DNA from 4 places in the Stutzerimonas sp. VN223-3 genome. Region 4 is predicted to be linked to each of the others. Evidence: predicted binding sites of a transcription regulator. Region 4 holds the regulator's gene; each other region holds the start of a gene.
The links. The regulator FliA, encoded in region 4, starts transcription of late flagellar genes. The targets are predictions, from matches to a motif close to CTAAAGTTTNNNNNNNNNNNGCCGNTAA.
Positions count from the first base shown of each region.

Region 1 (4,392 bases), 970 kb from region 4:
GTACGCCGGAGCGCCTGAATTCCACGCGTTGCTAGGTCTGATCGAAGAGGGCGGGCTTGCTGGGCTCGGCCACGTTCCAGAGTTGCTGATTGCAGGTCAGCCACCGGTTCTGGCAGGCCATCCTGACGAGCGTAGGACGATAGAACGCCACCTGGCCACCCGCGGATATACCGAGGCCACAGTTTCTGAGCTAAGGCCGAATCACTACCGAATTCAGTATGGTCATTCGCAGCAGGCCTCCGTATCGATCGTCGTTAGGGCAGGCAATGATTTGGCGCTACTGCAGCGCTGCGTGGAAAGCATTCTGGAATCGACTCAAGGCGTAGCCTTCGAACTGCTGCTGCTCGATCACGGACAATGCTCGCCTGAGGTTAGCCAATGGCTTTGTGCCCTCGCATCGATGGGCGAGTCGCAGCTACGCGTACTCAACAGCCAAGGCAGTCGCGAGGCTGCTATCAACCAGGCTGCCGGCGCGGCGAAAGGAGACTTCCTGCTTTTACTCGCCGATAACGTTGCAGTGCTTGATGCCGATTGGCTGGCAGGCCTACTGAATCATGCACTTCGTCCCGAGGTCGGGGTCGTTGGCGGTACTCTGGTATCGGCTGAGGGTAAGCTGCGTCACGCCGGGCTTCTTCTTGGCTTGTGCGGCCCGGCTGGTCGCGCATTTTATGGGCGCAGTATCGATTCGATCGGATACATGCACCGAATGCTGGTAGATCAGAACTATAGTGCGGTCTCGCTTGAGTGCCTGATGATTTCACGGGCGTTGTTCGTCCAACTGGATGGACTTGACGAGGGCGAACTGGGCCAGGCCTGGGGCGACGTCGATCTCTGCCTGAAGGCGCGTGAGGCGGGTTACCTCACCGTGTGGACGCCACATGTGCGTCTCTTGCAAGACGATGCTCGGTGGCCTGCCAGCACCCCGGAGCAGGACGACCTGATTTATGCTCGCTGGTTGAGCGTACTGGCCCGCGATCCGGCATATAACCCGGGTTTAAGTCTGCAGCGGCTCGGAGGCTTCAAGCTTTCAGATGTCCGCCTGTCGTGGCGTCCAATGGGGTCATGGAAACCAGTTCCTCGCATCCTGGCGCATCCTGCCGACCTTTTCGGCTGCGGCCACTATCGCATCATTTACCCTTTCGAGGCATTGGAAGAAGCTGGCAAAGCGGAGGGGGCAGTGTCGGTAGGGCTCATGCATCCTGCGGACCTGGAGCGTTACGAGCCGGACGCGGTTATCCTGCAACGACAAATTGGCGACGAACGACTCGAGGCGATGCGGCGGCTGAAGGCTTTTTCTCGCGCATTCAAAATTTACGAGCTGGACGACTATCTGCCCAACGTGCCGGTCAAAAGTGTCCATCGTAAGCACATGCCCAAAGACATTGTGCGCTCCTTACGACGAGGAATGAGTTTCGTCGATCGTATTGTGGTTACTACCGATCCGCTTGCCGAAGCGTTTCATGGCTATCATCCGGATATCCGGGTTGTACCAAATCGGCTACCAACGGGACCGTGGGGCGGCCTCAAGGCGAACCGCCGTAATGGCGAACGGTTGCGTGTCGGCTGGGCAGGCGGGGCCAGCCACACAGGCGATTTAGAACTGATCGTCGACGTGGTCCGTGAGCTCGCTAAAGAAGTGGACTGGATCTTCCTTGGGATGTGTCCAGAGGTTTTGAAACCTTATGTCAAGGAGTGGCACCAGGGTGTCGGCATCGAGCGTTACGCCGAGAAGCTCGCCAGCCTGGATCTAGATCTCGCAATCGCGCCGTTAGAAGACAACCCATTCAACATATGCAAGAGCAACCTCAAATTGCTGGAGTATGGCGCCTGCGGCTTCCCGGTCGTTTGCAGCAACCTCGCGCCTTATCAGGGAGCGCTGCCTGTTACGCGGGTGAAAAATCGTTTTGCCGATTGGGTGGATGCAATACGAGGCCACATGGCTGAGCGGGAAGCTACTGCCCGTCTAGGCGATGAGTTGCGTGTCGTGGTACGCCGCGATTGGCTTCTGGCGGGACAGGTCCTGGATCAGTGGCGTGATGCCTGGACGGGATACTGAATCGCTCATGTCCGATGTTGAAAGCCCTCTACGGAGGGCTTTTTTCATAGCTGGCTAAAGCTGTTCGCACTCTAGTCGATACAGGTCAGGACCCGATTGGATATACCGGGTCAAAAAGGGCTTTTGTGCAGGTACGAGCCGGCGATTTTCGAAGAACAGGCAGAAAGTTCTAAAGCTTCCAGATGAAGCGCCGATACAAAAGATGAATGCGAACTCACTGGTTGCCTGAGCATTGCAGGCTAGGGTCGCAACCCAGGCAAAACAAGCTAGGTCCGATGGAGGACAAATATCATGGCTTTGACCGTAAACACCAACGTTGCTTCCCTGAATACTCAGCGCAACCTGAATAATTCGTCTAACTCGCTTGCCACTTCTATGCAGCGTTTGTCGACAGGCAGTCGTATTAACAGCGCGAAGGATGACGCTGCTGGTCTGCAAATTGCGAACCGTCTTACCAGCCAGGTGAACGGCTTGGGTGTTGCGGTAAAGAACTCCAACGACGGCATCTCGATGGCGCAAACAGCCGAAGGCGCGCTTCAGCAATCTACAAACCTGCTGCAGCGTATGCGCGATCTGGCCCTGCAGTCGGCCAACGGTTCCAACAGTGATTCCGAGCGTAAAGCATTGAACTCGGAAGTAAGTGAGCTGAAGAAGGAACTTGATCGTATTTCGAATACCACCACCTTCGGTGGTAAGAAACTGCTGGATGGCAGCTTCGATACAACTACGTTCCAAGTAGGAAGTGCCGCTAACGAAACCATCAGCGTCAAGATTGACGAGATGAGCACCGATTCTTTGAAAGGTAAGTCTTTCGAAGGCTCCGTGGCTGCGGCGACCGGAACTGCGAGCGCTTCGGGCACAGTTACTGTAAGCGGGACCGTCAACGGTGAAAACTTCACTGTGACTACTACCATCGCGAGTGGTACTACAGCAGCTGACGCCACTCAGCAAATTGCGACTGCAATCAACGATGCGAACGTCGGATTGGGTGCTTTCGTGACTGACGGCGCGGATACTAAAATCATCTCCGGACTAGATACTGATGGCTCGGCGAACGCACTCACGTCTTTGAGCGTTAGTGCTCTGCCTGCAGGCCTGGCGGCGGGTGCCGCTTACACAGCTGCAACAGAGGCCACTGAGACTAAAGTATCTGGAATTGATGTAAGTACGGTACAGGGTTCTCAAGAAGCTGTGATGGTCATTGACCAAGCTATTCAAGACATTGATGCGCAGCGAGCAGATCTCGGTGCTGTTCAGAACCGATTCGAGAATACCATCGGGAACTTGCAGAACATCTCTGAGAACGTCTCTGCCGCTCGCGGTCGAATCCAGGACACGGACTTCGCCGCTGAAACCGCCAACCTCAGCAAGAACCAGATTCTGCAACAGGCTGGTACCGCAATCCTGGCACAGGCCAAGCAGCTGCCGCAGGCAGTCCTGAGCCTGCTGCAATAATAAGCGGCTCTAAGATGGCGTAAGATGGGGAAGTGCTTGTCACTTCCCCATCGATTCATTTCGAGGTGAATCATGGACGTCGCAAAAATAGCCGGAGTCGCAGCGGCCTTGACCCCGCTCAGCACAATACCCAGCCTTCCCAAGGAGTCTGGGTTTTTGTCGTCTGATCGGCAAGAGCCTGTCGCTCCCGGCGAGGGCCAAGCTGACCGGTCGGCAGCTGTCGGCGAGGCCGTGGAAAAATTGCTTGCGCAAATGCAAAGTGCGCGGCGTGATTTGAGTTTCAGCGTCGACGACTCGACAGGCGAGCTTGTCGTTCAGGTTGTCGATGGTGAGTCGGGCAAGATGGTTCGGCAAATTCCATCAGAGGAAATTCTTCGATTGGCCGAACGACTTGATGAGATGCGCAGCTTGTTATTCGAGACGAAGGCGTAACGGCACGGATCTTGATTGGTTGCTTCAGTACGTTGTTTTCTTGACGAGGTAGGGTTATGGCGGGCGTAACGGGCATCGGTTCCGGAATCGATATCGACAGTATCGTAGCCAGTATGGTGGCTGCGGAGCGCGCGCCAAAAGAGTCGCAGCTCAGCACGCTCGAGTCCAAAACCACCACTCGAATTACGGCGATCGGCACGCTGAAGAGTGCCATCAGTGAATTTCAGACTGCGCTGGGTAAGCTAAATAAACCAGAGCTGTTCCAGGCCAGGGCTGCGTCCTCTTCCAATGTTGATCTGCTTGGGGTAACGGCAGGCATATCTGCAGGTGCCGGCAGCTATAAAGTTGAAGTTAGTCAACTTGCAGCTGGGAGCAAGGTGGCGCTTCAGGCGATAGTTGATGATCCAAAAACACCTGTAACCTTGGGTAGCGGAACTCTTACTGTCAGT
Region 1 is NZ_RBEC01000001.1:1,777,129-1,781,520, reverse strand. It holds gene D7241_RS07985 (glycosyltransferase) at 1-2,056, shown strand, start outside; gene D7241_RS07980 (flagellin) at 2,348-3,511, shown strand; gene D7241_RS07975 (flagellar protein FlaG) at 3,584-3,943, shown strand; gene fliD (flagellar filament capping protein FliD) at 4,000-4,392, shown strand, end outside.
Region 1: the regulator FliA is predicted to act here: its motif matches at 2,226-2,253, upstream of D7241_RS07980 (flagellin).

Region 2 (4,392 bases), 1.0 Mb from region 4:
GCGGCAAGTATGGAGAAAGGAGGGGGGCAATGCAAACGAGGCCCAGGCCATCTCGTGCCGTTCGGACCCTGATCCCAAGCGTTTTCCATGCGATTTGCAGGGTCGTTTTTCACATCATGCCGATGTGCTGAATCGAGAGCTTCGCCTTGTAATTCTGCGTAGTCCGGCGAGTGGAGAAGAATATAGGAGCAGGCGGGCACACGGGCAAAGCGAGGATGGACTGGACGGTCTGCGACAGAGCGTCGCACTGAGGCTTTTTGGGGCGGGCCTGGTCGAAAACAGCGCAGGTATCGTTGTACCTCCCAAGGAAGTTGTGTTGCGGCACGTTGCGGATGGCTCGATTTCCCACGTCACTGATGGTAGTTGGCGGACCATGTGCCTCTATCGCGGTAAGAGACGATGTGTACATACGAATTGCTATAGACGGATCATGACGAGTTTTTTGTGGGCGTAACTGGTTATTCGATAGATGTCGGGAAAGCCATGGGAAATTCAGATGACTGATATTCAGGGCGATCAATGCACGCCGGGACGCGAGGTCCCGCTCGTCACGGTCAATCGCCCGTGCGACGAAGCCTGCGCGAGCCTGATCCTCGCGCACGGCGCAGGGGCGCCGATGGACAGCCCGTTCATGGCGCAGATGACCGAGCGCCTCGTCGCGCGTGGAATAGAGGTGTTCCGTTTCGAATTCGCCTACATGGCAGAGCGGCGCCATACCGGGCGCAAACGTCCACCGAACCCTCAGGCGCTACTGCTACAACAATGGCGGGACGTTTATGGCTATGTCCGACAGCAAACCGCAGGGCGGCTGGCGATCGGTGGCAAATCGATGGGCGGACGGATGGCCAGCCTCCTGGCCGATGAGCTGGAGGTTGATGCGCTGGTGTGTCTGGGTTATCCCTTTTATGCCACAGGAAAGCCAGAGAAGCCGCGCGTGGCGCATCTTGCCGAGCTACGTACGCCGACCCTGATCGTTCAGGGTGAGCGCGACGCGCTGGGTGACCGGAATACGGTCGCCGGATACCCGCTATCGCCGGCGATTCGCCTCAGCTGGCTGGCAACCGCCGACCATGATCTAAAGCCTCTGAAACGATCGGGACTGACTCACGATCAGCATCTCGATAACGCCGCGAACGCAGTCGCGGCGTTTCTGCATAACCGATCGTTCAGCGGTTGAAGCGCTCCACCAGGGTGTATTGGGACTGCGCGGTTGCGGCCAGTTCCTCGGAGAGCAACGTCGAGCTTTGTGCATCACCCGCGGTCTGATCGGCGAGGCGGGCAATATTACTGACGTTGTGGCTGATTTCCTCGGCAACTGCACTCTGCTGCTCGGTCGCCGAGGCGATCTGCGAGGTCATATCGATGATGCTTTCCACCGCGGTGCTGATGCCGGCGAGCGCCTTGTCCGCGTCGATTACCCTTTCCACGCCACGGCTCGCCTGAGCGCGGCCCTGTTCGGTGGTTTCAACGGCCTGGCGTGCCTGCAGCTGAAGTTTTTCAATCAGTTGATGAATCTGGCCTGTGGCCGTAGCGGTGCGCTGGGCCAGTTGGCGGACCTCGTCGGCGACCACCGCGAAGCCACGACCGCTTTCCCCGGCGCGAGCTGCTTCGATGGCTGCATTGAGTGCAAGCAAGTTGGTCTGGTCGGCAATGCTTTTGATCACATCGACGACGGTGCCAATTTCGTCGCTGTTCTTCGCCAGCGCTGAAACCGCATCGCCCGTCTCTGTCACCGCGCTGGCCAGCGACTCGATGGCCTTGCGGGTCTGTGCGCTGATTTCTCGGCCCTCGGCGGCGAGCCGGCTGGCCTCTTCGGTGGCACCGGCCGCCAGGGCTACGTTGCCGGCAACCTCCTGAGTCGTTGCGGCCATTTGATTAATGGCCGTGGCGACCTGTTCGGTCTCGTGATGCTGACGCGCCAAACCGTCGGAACAGCTGTGCGCCAGTTCATCTGCGCGCTTGGCTTGCTGCTGAAGCTGCTCGGCGCTGTCCTGAAGACGGGTCAGACAGGTCTTCAGTCGTGCATGTTCGCTGAGCATCGCCATTTCCAGCCGGGCTTCGGCGCCCTGACTGTCGGTGTACATCTGGGCGATCAGCGGGTCGCTCGTTGATTGTTCGGCCAGCCGTACCAACCGGCTCATGCCGCGCATCTGCCAATGCCGCCCGGCGAGTCCCAGCGGCACGGAAAGCAGCGCAGCCAATGCGAACCCCCAGATGTGATCGAGCCATAAACCGACCATGAAACCGATCTGGCTGATGCAAATGAACGGCAGCCAATTGACTGCGACGGGCAGCCACTTGTCGCGACGTGGCACGCCGCTCTTGCCCGCATTAAGTCGCGCATAAAGTGCCTCCGCCCGCTGCACCTGTTCACGTGTGGGCTTGGTGCGAACTGACTCGTAACCGACGATCTTGCGCTGCAGATCGAGCATGGGCGTCATATAGGCGTTGACCCAGTAATGGTCGCCATTCTTGCGTCGATTCTTGACGATGCCCATCCAGGGTTTGCCATCCTTAAGCGTCCGCCACATGTGGGCGAAAACGGCGGCCGGCACGTCCGGGTGACGGATCAGGTTATGCGGCGAGCCGATCAATTCGCCGCGCTCGAAGCCGCTGACTTCGGCGAATATGTCGTTGCAGTAGCTGATCTGGCCTTTGAGGTCCGTGGTGGAAATCAGCCGCTGCTGCTCTGGGAATGCATATTCACGCTGAGTGATGGGCTGGTTGTTTCGCATGAGGGTACGCCTGGCAGTTCGGGATGGTTTTGATGTTCTTGGGCAGTCGATGACGGCAAGCCATGTCTTATTAACGGCAGCAAAACCAATCAGTTGAGCATCAACCGACAAACATTCGCAGAAACAAGACGCCCGCTGCAACAGTGTTGCGAGCGAGCGTTGAAGGGGCGCCAGGGATGCGTGGCGCTCAGGCTTCGATCAACTGTCTTAGGACATAATGCAAAATGCCGCCGGCCTTGAAGTACTGGACTTCATTGAGCGTGTCGATGCGGCAGAGCACTTGGAAATTGTCTCGTGAGCCGTCCTCGCGCTCCACATCCACGGTCAGGAGCTGACGTGGTTTGATGTCGGCACTGAGACCTCGGATAGAGAGCGTCTCGTTACCGGTCAGGCTTAATGATTTGCGCGTCTGATCACCGACGAACTGCAGCGCCAGCACGCCCATGCCGATCAGGTTGGAGCGGTGGATGCGCTCAAAGCTTTCGGCGATCACAGCTTTCACCCCGAGCAGGTTGGTGCCCTTGGCCGCCCAGTCGCGGCTGGAGCCGGTGCCGTACTCCTTGCCGGCTATCACCACCAGCGGCACGCCTTCGGTCTGGTAGCGCATTGCCGCGTCGTAAATCGACATGCGCTCTCCGCTCGGCTGATGAAACGTATTGCCGCCTTCTTCGCCACCCAGCATCTCGTTCTTGATGCGGATGTTGGCGAATGTCCCGCGCATCATCACTTCATGATTGCCTCGACGCGAGCCATAGGAGTTGAAGTCTTCCGGCTTTACGCCCAGTTGCTGCAGGTACAGACCGGCGGGCGAACTGGCTTTGATGTTGCCAGCTGGCGAGATGTGGTCAGTGGTGATGGAGTCGCCAAACAGAGCGAGAATGCGCGCATTCTCGACATTTGCTGGCGGCACCAGCGGTTGGCCGATGTCCTCGAAGAACGGCGGATTCTGCACATAGCTCGAATTGCTGTTCCATTTATAGGTATCGCCAGCGGTTACTGCGATGGACTGCCAATGCTCGTCGCCGCTGAATACGTCCGCATAGCGTGTACGGAACATTTGCCCATCAATCTTGCTGACCGCTTCGTTTACTTCGGCGCTGGTCGGCCAGATGTCCTTAAGGTAGACCGGCTGATTCTGCTCGTCGTAGCCGAGTGGGTCCTTATCCATATTGATTCGGGTTGTACCGGCAAGCGCAAAGGCCACCACCAGCGGCGGCGAAGCCAGCCAGTTGGCCTTCACCAGCGGATGCACGCGTCCCTCGAAGTTGCGGTTGCCGGAGAGCACGGAGGACACGATCAGATCGTTGTCGGTGACCGCTTGGCCAATGGCCTCGGGCAACGGTCCGGAGTTGCCGATGCAAGTGGTGCAGCCATAACCGACGAGATTGAAACCAAGCTGATCCAGGTAGGTGGTCAGCCCGGCGCGCTCTAGATAATCGGTGACGACCTTGGAGCCGGGCGCGAGGGAGGATTTCACCCATGGCGCACGCTTCAAACCGCGTTCGAGCGCCTTCTTTGCTACCAGTCCAGCGGCCATCAGGACGTTGGGGTTGGAAGTGTTGGTGCAGGAGGTAATCGCCGCGATGACGACTGCGCCATGCTTGAGACCGAAATCCTCGCCAGCTACGGGCACCGAGCTGTTGGCTTGCTGAGTCTT
Region 2 is NZ_RBEC01000001.1:1,809,091-1,813,482, reverse strand. It holds gene D7241_RS08095 (alpha/beta family hydrolase) at 497-1,177, shown strand; gene D7241_RS08090 (methyl-accepting chemotaxis protein) at 1,167-2,735, opposite strand; gene acnA (aconitate hydratase AcnA) at 2,923-4,392, opposite strand, start outside.
Region 2: the regulator FliA is predicted to act here: its motif matches at 2,806-2,833, upstream of D7241_RS08090 (methyl-accepting chemotaxis protein).

Region 3 (4,392 bases), on a different contig from region 4:
CGCAATCGCAAGGCTGTCGTATTCGGCCGCCTTGCTGGCCGCAAGCATGGCACCGGAAAGCTCAGTCGCTACGATTTGAACCGCAGGTTTTGGTTGATTAGAGTTGCTGCGCTCGTATTCGTCGATCGTCATTGATAGCGAATACGGTTCCTGCCCTGACGAACAGGCGGCCGACCATATACGCAAGCGTTGACCCGCCGCACTTCTCAATAGCTCCGGCAAGACACGGCTCTTGAGCACTTCGAACGGATAGCTATCGCGGAACCAGAGCGTTTCGTTAGTCGTCATCGCATCGACGACCTGCTCGCGCAGACCGCTGCGTGGCTGAGCTTGAATTTTCCTGACCAGATCTCCCAGACTCTTGAGCCCTTGTTGCTCCATCAGTTTGTTAAGCCGGCTGGCCACAAGGTACTGCTTGTTACCACCCAGAAGGATGCCGCAAGTTTTCTCTAGGAATATTCGGAACTGATCGAAATCCGGATCACCTGACACTAATAATGCCCCACCAGTCAATTGAGAGGACAACGCCTCAGTTTCCGTCCGCAGCTCGGATCCGTTCTATTACTCGATTAGCCAGATCGTCTGGACGGAACTTGGCGAGAAAATCATCCGCTCCGACGCGCTTGACCATGCTCTGGTTGAACACACCAGAAAGCGAGGTATGCAGCAGAATATGCATATCACGCATAACCGGATCCTGACGAACCTCGGTCGTAAGCGTATAGCCATCCATCTCCGGCATCTCGATGTCGGAAATCATCATCACGAATTCCTCGGACGGCTTCTTGCCGTCAGCAATGAGTCCCTTCAGATAGTTCAGCGCCTGGCGACCATCGTTCTGTGCGACTGTTTCGATGCCTAGATTCTGTAGACAACGGATTATCTGCTTTCGCGCAACGGAAGAATCATCAACGACCAGGACGCGACTGAACGACGCCTTGGTGTGCGTTTCCTCGTCCGCGATGCTGACAGACAATAGCTCCGAAACAGGAGCCACCTCGGCTAGCACTTTTTCCACATCGATGATTTCGACCATCTGATCATCGACGTGCGTCACAGCCGTCAAATAATGATCACTCCCAACGCCTTTAGGAGGCGGAAGGATATCCTCCCAGTTCATGTTGACGATCCGCTCTACGGAGCGCACCAGAAAACCGAGCACCTTGGTGTTGTATTCGACAATAACGGCAAAGCTGTTATTGAGATCCAGCAGCGCAGGTTTTCCAGTCGCCAGAGAGAGATCAAGGATGGAAAGCGTGCTGCCTCGTATATTCGCAACTCCGCGAACAACCGGACTCGACCGGGGCATGATAGTCAGCCGGGGGCACTGCAGCACCTCCTTGACTTTGAATACATTGATGCCATAGAGCTGCTTGCCATCCAAACGGAACAACAACAACTCCAGGCGGTTTTGCCCGACCAGTTGGGTACGCTGGTTAACCGAATCCAATACACCGGCCATGCCAGTTTTCCTCTTGCTTGCGAGATAGGCATTCAGACGTTGTGGCAACGGGGGACATAACGGCACGCCCCTTGCTTCTTGTCTGCCATGAGCGAACAGATGACTTTTTTCCGGCGACCTTGTAAAGCCCTTTGCCGCGCAATCCTTTTACCGGCTTTATGTGGGCTGAGCCAGTATGCTGATTCGGCAACCGTTACACGGCCCGAACAGCTTATCGACGCGACCCGTGGGTTTCTTGAGCGCGAAGTGAGCGACTACTTGCAGCGTAGCCAAATCCAGGCTCGCCACCAGATCGAAGTCAACAGACTCGATCCGCGCTTGCGTCTGGCGGCATGCGATCAGCCTTTGACGACTGAACTCGAAAGCCCGGCACAGCCGGTCGGACGCACCACTGTGCGGGTCAGCTGCCGGGGCTCCTCGCCCTGGTCCGTTTTCGTCCCCGGACAGGTCCATTTGTTCCGTGAGGTGATAGTCGCAAGACGGCCACTAAAACGTGAAAGCATTCTTGAGCAAGCCGACGTCATGCTTGCCGAACGGGACGTTAGCCTACTGACCCAGGGCTACCTGACGGCATTCGATCAGGTACTGGGCAACAAACTCACCCGTAGCGCCCTTCCCGATCAAGTGCTTCCACCAAGCTATGTTTCACTTGCGGAGGTGGTGCACAAAGGCGACCAGGTGGTAATCAGCGCGCAAAACTCGACGATAGATGTGAGAATGCCGGGCGAAGCTTTATCCGACGGTGCACTTGGAAGCCAGATCCGGGTCAAAAACCAACGATCCGGGAGAGTGATCAAAGCGCGAGTAACCGGCCCCGGCCAGGTACAAGTGGCGATGTAGGGCGACGCATGCTATGCCGCATCCGCTCACAAAAAAAAAGGCTAAAGTTTCTAGCAGCTTTGCCGAAAAGCAGGCAAGCGTCCTGACTTATTCGAGGTTTCGATCATGGTTATCGATTTCAACCGGCCAAATAGCGCCGCCAATCCACCGAGCAGCGGACGCAACAGTAGCGTCCAGAACGCTGAGCGATCGACAGTCCAGCAGAACCCAACGACTGAAGCGACCAAAAGCACGGCCGACAGCGCACCGGTAACCGGCGAGAGTGTTCAACTGAGCCCTGAAGCGCAGCGTCTGCAACAAGCAACGGAAAAGCTGAATCAGCAGCCCTCCGTCGATCAGGAGCGTGTAGCTCAAATCAAGCAAGCCATCGCCGATGGAAGCTACCAGATAGATAATCAGCGAGTAGCGTCGAAGCTGCTAGCGTTCGAAAGCCAGCGTTGAAGCCTTGGCGATAAGTGGTAACCAAGCGTCAACGCGTCAGAGGCCACTATGCAAGATACCGAATTGCTTCAGCAGCTCATTGAGGATATCGACACTGCCAGAAAACTTCTGGAGCTCACCAATGCGGAGTATCAGGCACTCGCCGAGCGCGATCTCTCGGGCCTGGAACAATTACTCACGCAAAAGCAGGCGCTACTAGCACTGCTGGGGCAACACGGCACCCTCCGCAGCCAGGCGCTTACAAAGGCACAGCTCAGCGCTGATCGGAGCGGCTTGATAGCATTTGTCAAAGAATCCAAGGCAGCTCAGGAAATCATGGTCCAGGCAGAACAGCTCGATGCCATCCTTGAAGCCTGCAGAAGCTCCAATGAGCGCAACGGCAAACTTATCCGCGCGAACCAGAGCGCAGTTGGCAGCATGCTGCAGCTATTGCAGGGCAGTAACCAGACGCCAGACTTGTACGATCGCCGAGGCGCTGCCGCAAAAAGCGCGCATCATCGCCCACTTAGCCAGGCTTAAAGCACAAACACGCAGCCAATAGAGGCAAAATGCTACTATGCGGCTAGTGTTCGTTATGTGCCGGAGAGCAACGCAAAGTGTCTAACCCTTTTATAGAGGAAGAAGGCCCCCAGCCTCCGCAAACCCTCAAAACTGCGGTTGAGGTTCATGCCAACCTGCGGCTTCTTCTGGATAATCACATCCCGTTACTGGTCCGCTTCGCCGAACGCAGCCAGCGCTATCAGACTTATCTGGTGGAGGTAAATCGGGAGAAGGGCTGGATCGCATTCGACGAGCTGATACCGAGCGACGGTGAACGGTTGCTACTTTCCGGCGAATCGTTCCATGCCGAAGGCTTCTATGAGGGCGTGCGTATCGCTTGGGAAAACAACCATCCGATACACCTCGGTGAGCTGGACGATGCGCGTTGCTACTGGGCTCCGCTACCTGGCGAAATCCTCTATCACCAACGTCGTAACGCCTATCGCGCCCCGCTACTAGGACAGCCTATCAGCGCAGCGCTAAGTGGCAAGGCAATCAAAAAGCCATTGGAAGGCAAACTGCTGGATATGTCGGCAACCGGTTGCAAGCTGAGCTTTCAGGGAGATGTACAAAGCGGCCTGCAGACTGGGCGTGTCTATGAACAGCTTTCCGCCAAGCTGCCCTTCGGCACCATCACAACAGCAGCAGAGCTTCGGCACCTCGTCTTCGACGAGAAGCTCGACGTAACCTTCTGTGGCATGCGCTTCTACCGTATTAGCGGCCTGACGCAACGCCAGATTGAACGATTCGTCTATCAACTCCAACGCGAAGCACGTCGCGACCAGGCGGCTGATCGCTTCAGTTGACACCCCAGATAGTCGACGTGTCGTGCAGATCTTTCAGAACTAGCTGGCCACTAGTTCCAACCTATCATCTCCAGCATCCAATAAGCAGAGCTTCGCGCTGGACAACCCCAGGGCAATTTCCGCCATGGTCATGCCTATCATGCGAACACGCATCGATGAAGCGATTCGTATAAAAATGGATATGAAAACTTGGCGTCCCAGGCGAGGTTCGAACTCACAACCTTCCCCTTAGGAGGGGGATGCTCTATCCAATTGAGCTACTGGGACGTATTAGGCGGGGCAGCATGTTAGCGAGCCTGCATG
Region 3 is NZ_RBEC01000003.1:193,836-198,227, forward strand. It holds gene cheR (protein-glutamate O-methyltransferase CheR) at 1-492, opposite strand, end outside; gene D7241_RS16705 (chemotaxis protein CheV) at 530-1,462, opposite strand; gene flgA (flagellar basal body P-ring formation chaperone FlgA) at 1,550-2,302, shown strand; gene flgM (flagellar biosynthesis anti-sigma factor FlgM) at 2,408-2,743, shown strand; gene D7241_RS16720 (flagella synthesis protein FlgN) at 2,792-3,262, shown strand; gene D7241_RS16725 (flagellar brake protein) at 3,340-4,089, shown strand; tRNA gene D7241_RS16730 (tRNA-Arg) at 4,280-4,356, opposite strand.
Region 3: the regulator FliA is predicted to act here: its motif matches at 2,344-2,371, upstream of flgM (flagellar biosynthesis anti-sigma factor FlgM).

Region 4 (4,392 bases):
TCGAGGCGGAACTGCGCAAAACGCAGGCGCGCATCGCCAATGCTCACGCTGAGCTGAGCTCGCCTTCACGCACTCAGGCGGGTAAAGACCGTCAACTGCTTGACGAGAAGCCAGAGGCTGCCGTTCAGCCGGCACCGATTTCCAGCGCCGCGGCTGCGTCGTTAGATTCGCGTGCGGTCGAAGCCATGCATTCGGAGCTGCAAGGTCTGCGTGAACTGATCGAAGTGCAGCTTGGCTCGATTGCCTGGGGACATGAGCAGAGTCGCCGTCCGCAACAGGCCAGTCTCTGGCGCCGCCTGCAACGGATCGGCCTGCCGGCCGAACTGTCGCGCGCGTTGCTGGAGAAGGTTGCTACCGTGTCCGAGCCACGCCAGGCCTGGCGCATGTTGCTGGCGTACCTGGCGCAGGCGATCAAGGTCAGCAAGGTCGAGCCGCTGGAAGAGGGCGGCATCATCGCGCTGGTTGGCCCGGCTGGCGCCGGCAAGACCACCACGCTGGCAAAGCTCGCCGCGCGCTACGTGCTCAAACACGGCGCGCAGAGCATTGCCCTGGCGAGCATGGACAACTACCGCATCGGTGCACAGGAGCAGTTGAAGACCCTTGGTCGCATCCTCGATGTACCGGTCATTCAGATAGACCCCAGCCAGCCGCTGAGCAAGACGCTGGAGCCGTTGGCCCGCAAGCGCCTGATTCTCGTCGATACCGCCGGTTTGCCTGCGGGCGACCCGATGATGCGTATGCAGCTCGAAGCGCTGGCTGATCGTGGTATCAAATCGAAGAATTATCTGGTGCTGCCGGCAACCAGTCAGAGCCAGGTGCTCAAAGCGACATGGCATAACTATCGCCGCTGTGGGCTGGCTGGCTGCATTCTGACTAAACTGGATGAGGCGGGAAGCCTGGGTGATGTGCTTGGTCTCACGATCAGCCAGCATTTGCCCATCGCGTACCTCGCCGATGGGCCGCGCATCCCAGATGATCTGCATCTGCCGCGCAGCCATCAGCTGGTCAGCCGTGCGGTAAGCCTGCAGTCCGAAGAGACTCCCAGCGAAGAGACCATGGCCGATATGTTCTCCGGGCTGTACAACGGTTCTTCACGGAAGGTCGGATGAACGCTTTGCTCCGTGACACAGACAAAGAAGACGCGTTCGGGCTGAACGCATCGATGGCCTCAGGGCCCCAGCAAGATATAGGCGTTTGAAAATGGGTATTCATCCCGTACAGGTTATTGCCGTGACTGGCGGCAAGGGTGGCGTCGGCAAGACCAATGTGTCGGTCAATCTGGCGCTGGCGCTGGCCGACCTCGGTCGCCGGGTGGTGTTGCTTGATGCCGACCTTGGGCTGGCCAATGTCGACGTGCTGCTAGGGTTGGCTACCAAGCGCACGTTGGCCGACGTCATTGCTGGCGAATGCGATCTGCGTGATGTGCTGATTCAGGGGCCGGGCGGCATTCGCATAGTGCCCGCGGCTTCGGGAACCCAGAGCATGGTGCAGCTATCCACGTTGCAGCACTCCGGGCTGATACAGGCGTTTAGCGACATTGGTCACGATATCGACGTGCTGATTATCGACACCGCAGCGGGTATTGGCGATGGCGTCGTGAGTTTCGTTCGCGCCGCGCAGGAAGTGCTGCTAGTCGTGACTGACGAGCCGACGTCCATTACCGATGCCTATGCGTTGATCAAGCTGCTCAATCGCGACTACGGCATCAGTCGCTTTCGTGTGCTGGCTAACATGGCACACGCTCCGCAGGAAGGCCGGAACCTGTTCGCCAAGCTGACCAAAGTGACCGAGCGGTTCCTCGACGTGGCGCTGCAGTACGTCGGCGCGATTCCTTACGACGAGGCGGTGCGCAAGGCAGTACAGAAACAACGTGCCGTCTACGAGGCCTATCCGCGAGCTAAGTGTTCGCTGGCGTTCAAGGCCATCGCGCAGAAGATCGATACCTGGCCGCTGCCGGCAACGCCGCGGGGCCATCTGGAGTTCTTTGTGGAGCGCCTTGTCAGGCCCGCCACAGAGCCTAACGACTGACAGTGGCTGGACTCGGTATGTATTACAACAAAGCTCAGGCAAAAGACTCGCAGTATCAGCTCATCGATCAATACGCACCGTTAGTCAAACGCATCGCTTATCACCTCCTGGCGCGTTTGCCGGCGAGTGTGCAGGTGGATGACCTGATGCAGGCGGGCATGATCGGTCTACTGGAGGCGTCAAAAAAATACGATTCCGGCAAAGGCGCGAGCTTCGAGACTTACGCTGGAATTCGCATTCGTGGCGCGATGCTCGACGAGGTCCGTAAGGGCGACTGGGCACCGCGTTCGGTTCACCGTAACTCGCGCATGGTCAGCGAAGCGATTCGGGCAATTGAAGCCAAAACAGGCCGCGACGCTAAAGATCAAGAAGTTGCGGCCGAACTTAAATTGAGTCTCGATGAGTACTACGGCATTCTGGGCGACACCTTGGGTAGTCGCTTGTTCAGCTTCGATGATTTACTTCAGGAAGGCGAACATGGGGAATTTGGGGAGGATGCCGCCAGTGCGCATCCGGAGCCGTCCCGGGATCTTGAAGACGAGCGTTTTCAACAGGCGCTGGCCGAGGCCATCGGAAACCTGCCCGAACGTGAAAAGCTGGTGCTTTCGTTGTATTACGACGAAGAGTTGAATCTGAAGGAGATCGGCCAGGTGTTGGGCGTCAGCGAATCACGGGTGAGCCAGTTGCATAGTCAGTGCGCGGCGCGCCTGCGTGCTCGCCTTGGTGAGTGGCGCGCCCGTTAACGGCCGGTTCGCAAAAAAAGCATTAGAGGCCCTTACGAGCTTCATTCATGAGGCCCGCAACAGACCGTGAGCAGGTTCTGGGGATTTCGGGATTACGGAGGTGTACTTGGACAAGAACATGAAAATTCTCATCGTCGATGACTTCTCGACCATGAGACGGATCATTAAGAATCTGCTGCGCGATCTGGGCTTCACCAATACCGCTGAGGCGGATGACGGCACGACCGCGCTGCCCATGTTAAAGAGCGGGAGTTTCGACTTCCTCGTCACCGATTGGAACATGCCCGGGATGAGCGGCATCGATCTGCTTCGAGCTGTGCGCGCCGACGATCGCCTGAAGCACCTTCCGGTGTTGATGGTCACCGCCGAAGCGAAGCGCGACCAGATTATCGAGGCCGCGCAGGCAGGCGTAAACGGTTATGTGGTCAAGCCATTCACGGCTCAAGTGCTCAAAGAAAAGATTGAAAAAATCTTCGAGCGCGTCAACGGCTGAAGTAACGCCGCGAGGGCACTATGACGCAAGCAGAACAAAGCCTGGCAGAGTTCGAAGCGACTCTGAGGGCTCATGCACCTCAGCTGATCGAAAGTCTGCAGCAGGGCCGCTTCGATGAAGCGGCGCAGATGTTCAATGAGCTCAACCAGGCCCGTAGTCACGGGCTCTATCAGGAAGTCGGCAAGCTCACCCGCGAGCTGCATAACGCCATCGTAAAGCTGGAGATGGATACGTGCGCCACTGGCGGTGACCCGTCACCGATCACTGACGCTACCGACCGGCTTTCGTATGTCGTGGAAATGACCGAGAAAGCGGCCAATCGCACTATGGATCTGGTCGAAGAGTCAGCGCCTTTAGTGAACTACGTAAGCTATGAAGCCCAGAGCCTGACCGCTGATTGGCAGCGCTTCATGCGCCGTGACATGAATGCCGAGCAGTTCCGCGATCTGGTCAAGCGCATCGATCAATTCCTCCAGCGCACCATGAACGATGGCAGTCAGCTGTCGCAAAATCTCAGCGAAATAATGCTGGCCCAGGATTTTCAGGACCTGACAGGCCAGGTGATCAAGCGGGTAACCCGTCTGATCAGTGAACTCGAAAGCAGCCTGCTCAATCTCGTGCTGATGGCTGGCCAGGTTGATCGTGTGGCCGGCATTCAACATGACCGCGAAGCCATGCGTGCCGAGCAAGAAAAGAAAAAACAAGAAAAAGAGCCTTCCAACGGTGAAGGTCCGCAGATGCATGCCGATATACGTGAGGATGTCGTATCCGGGCAGGACGATGTCGACGATCTGCTTTCGAGCCTGGGCTTTTAGGGGAAGGTGAATATGAGCTTCGACGCCGATGAAGAAATCCTCCAGGACTTCCTGGTAGAGGCCGGCGAGATTCTCGAACTATTGTCAGAGCAGTTGGTGGAGCTGGAAAGCAGCCCCGATGACACCGCGCTGCTCAATGCGATTTTTCGCGGTTTCCATACGGTAAAAGGTGGTGCGGGCTTCCTCCAACTGCATGAGCTGGTTGAGTGCTGCCACATTGCCGAAAACGTCTTCGACATCCTGCGCAAGGGTGAGCGTCGCGTCGACTCGGAATTGATGGACGTCGTGCTGCAGGCACTGGACGCCGTCAACG
Region 4 is NZ_RBEC01000001.1:804,478-808,869, forward strand. It holds gene flhF (flagellar biosynthesis protein FlhF) at 1-1,109, shown strand, start outside; gene fleN (flagellar synthesis regulator FleN) at 1,201-2,028, shown strand; gene fliA (RNA polymerase sigma factor FliA) at 2,046-2,771, shown strand; gene D7241_RS03740 (chemotaxis response regulator CheY) at 2,890-3,264, shown strand; gene D7241_RS03745 (protein phosphatase CheZ) at 3,285-4,079, shown strand; gene D7241_RS03750 (chemotaxis protein CheA) at 4,092-4,392, shown strand, end outside.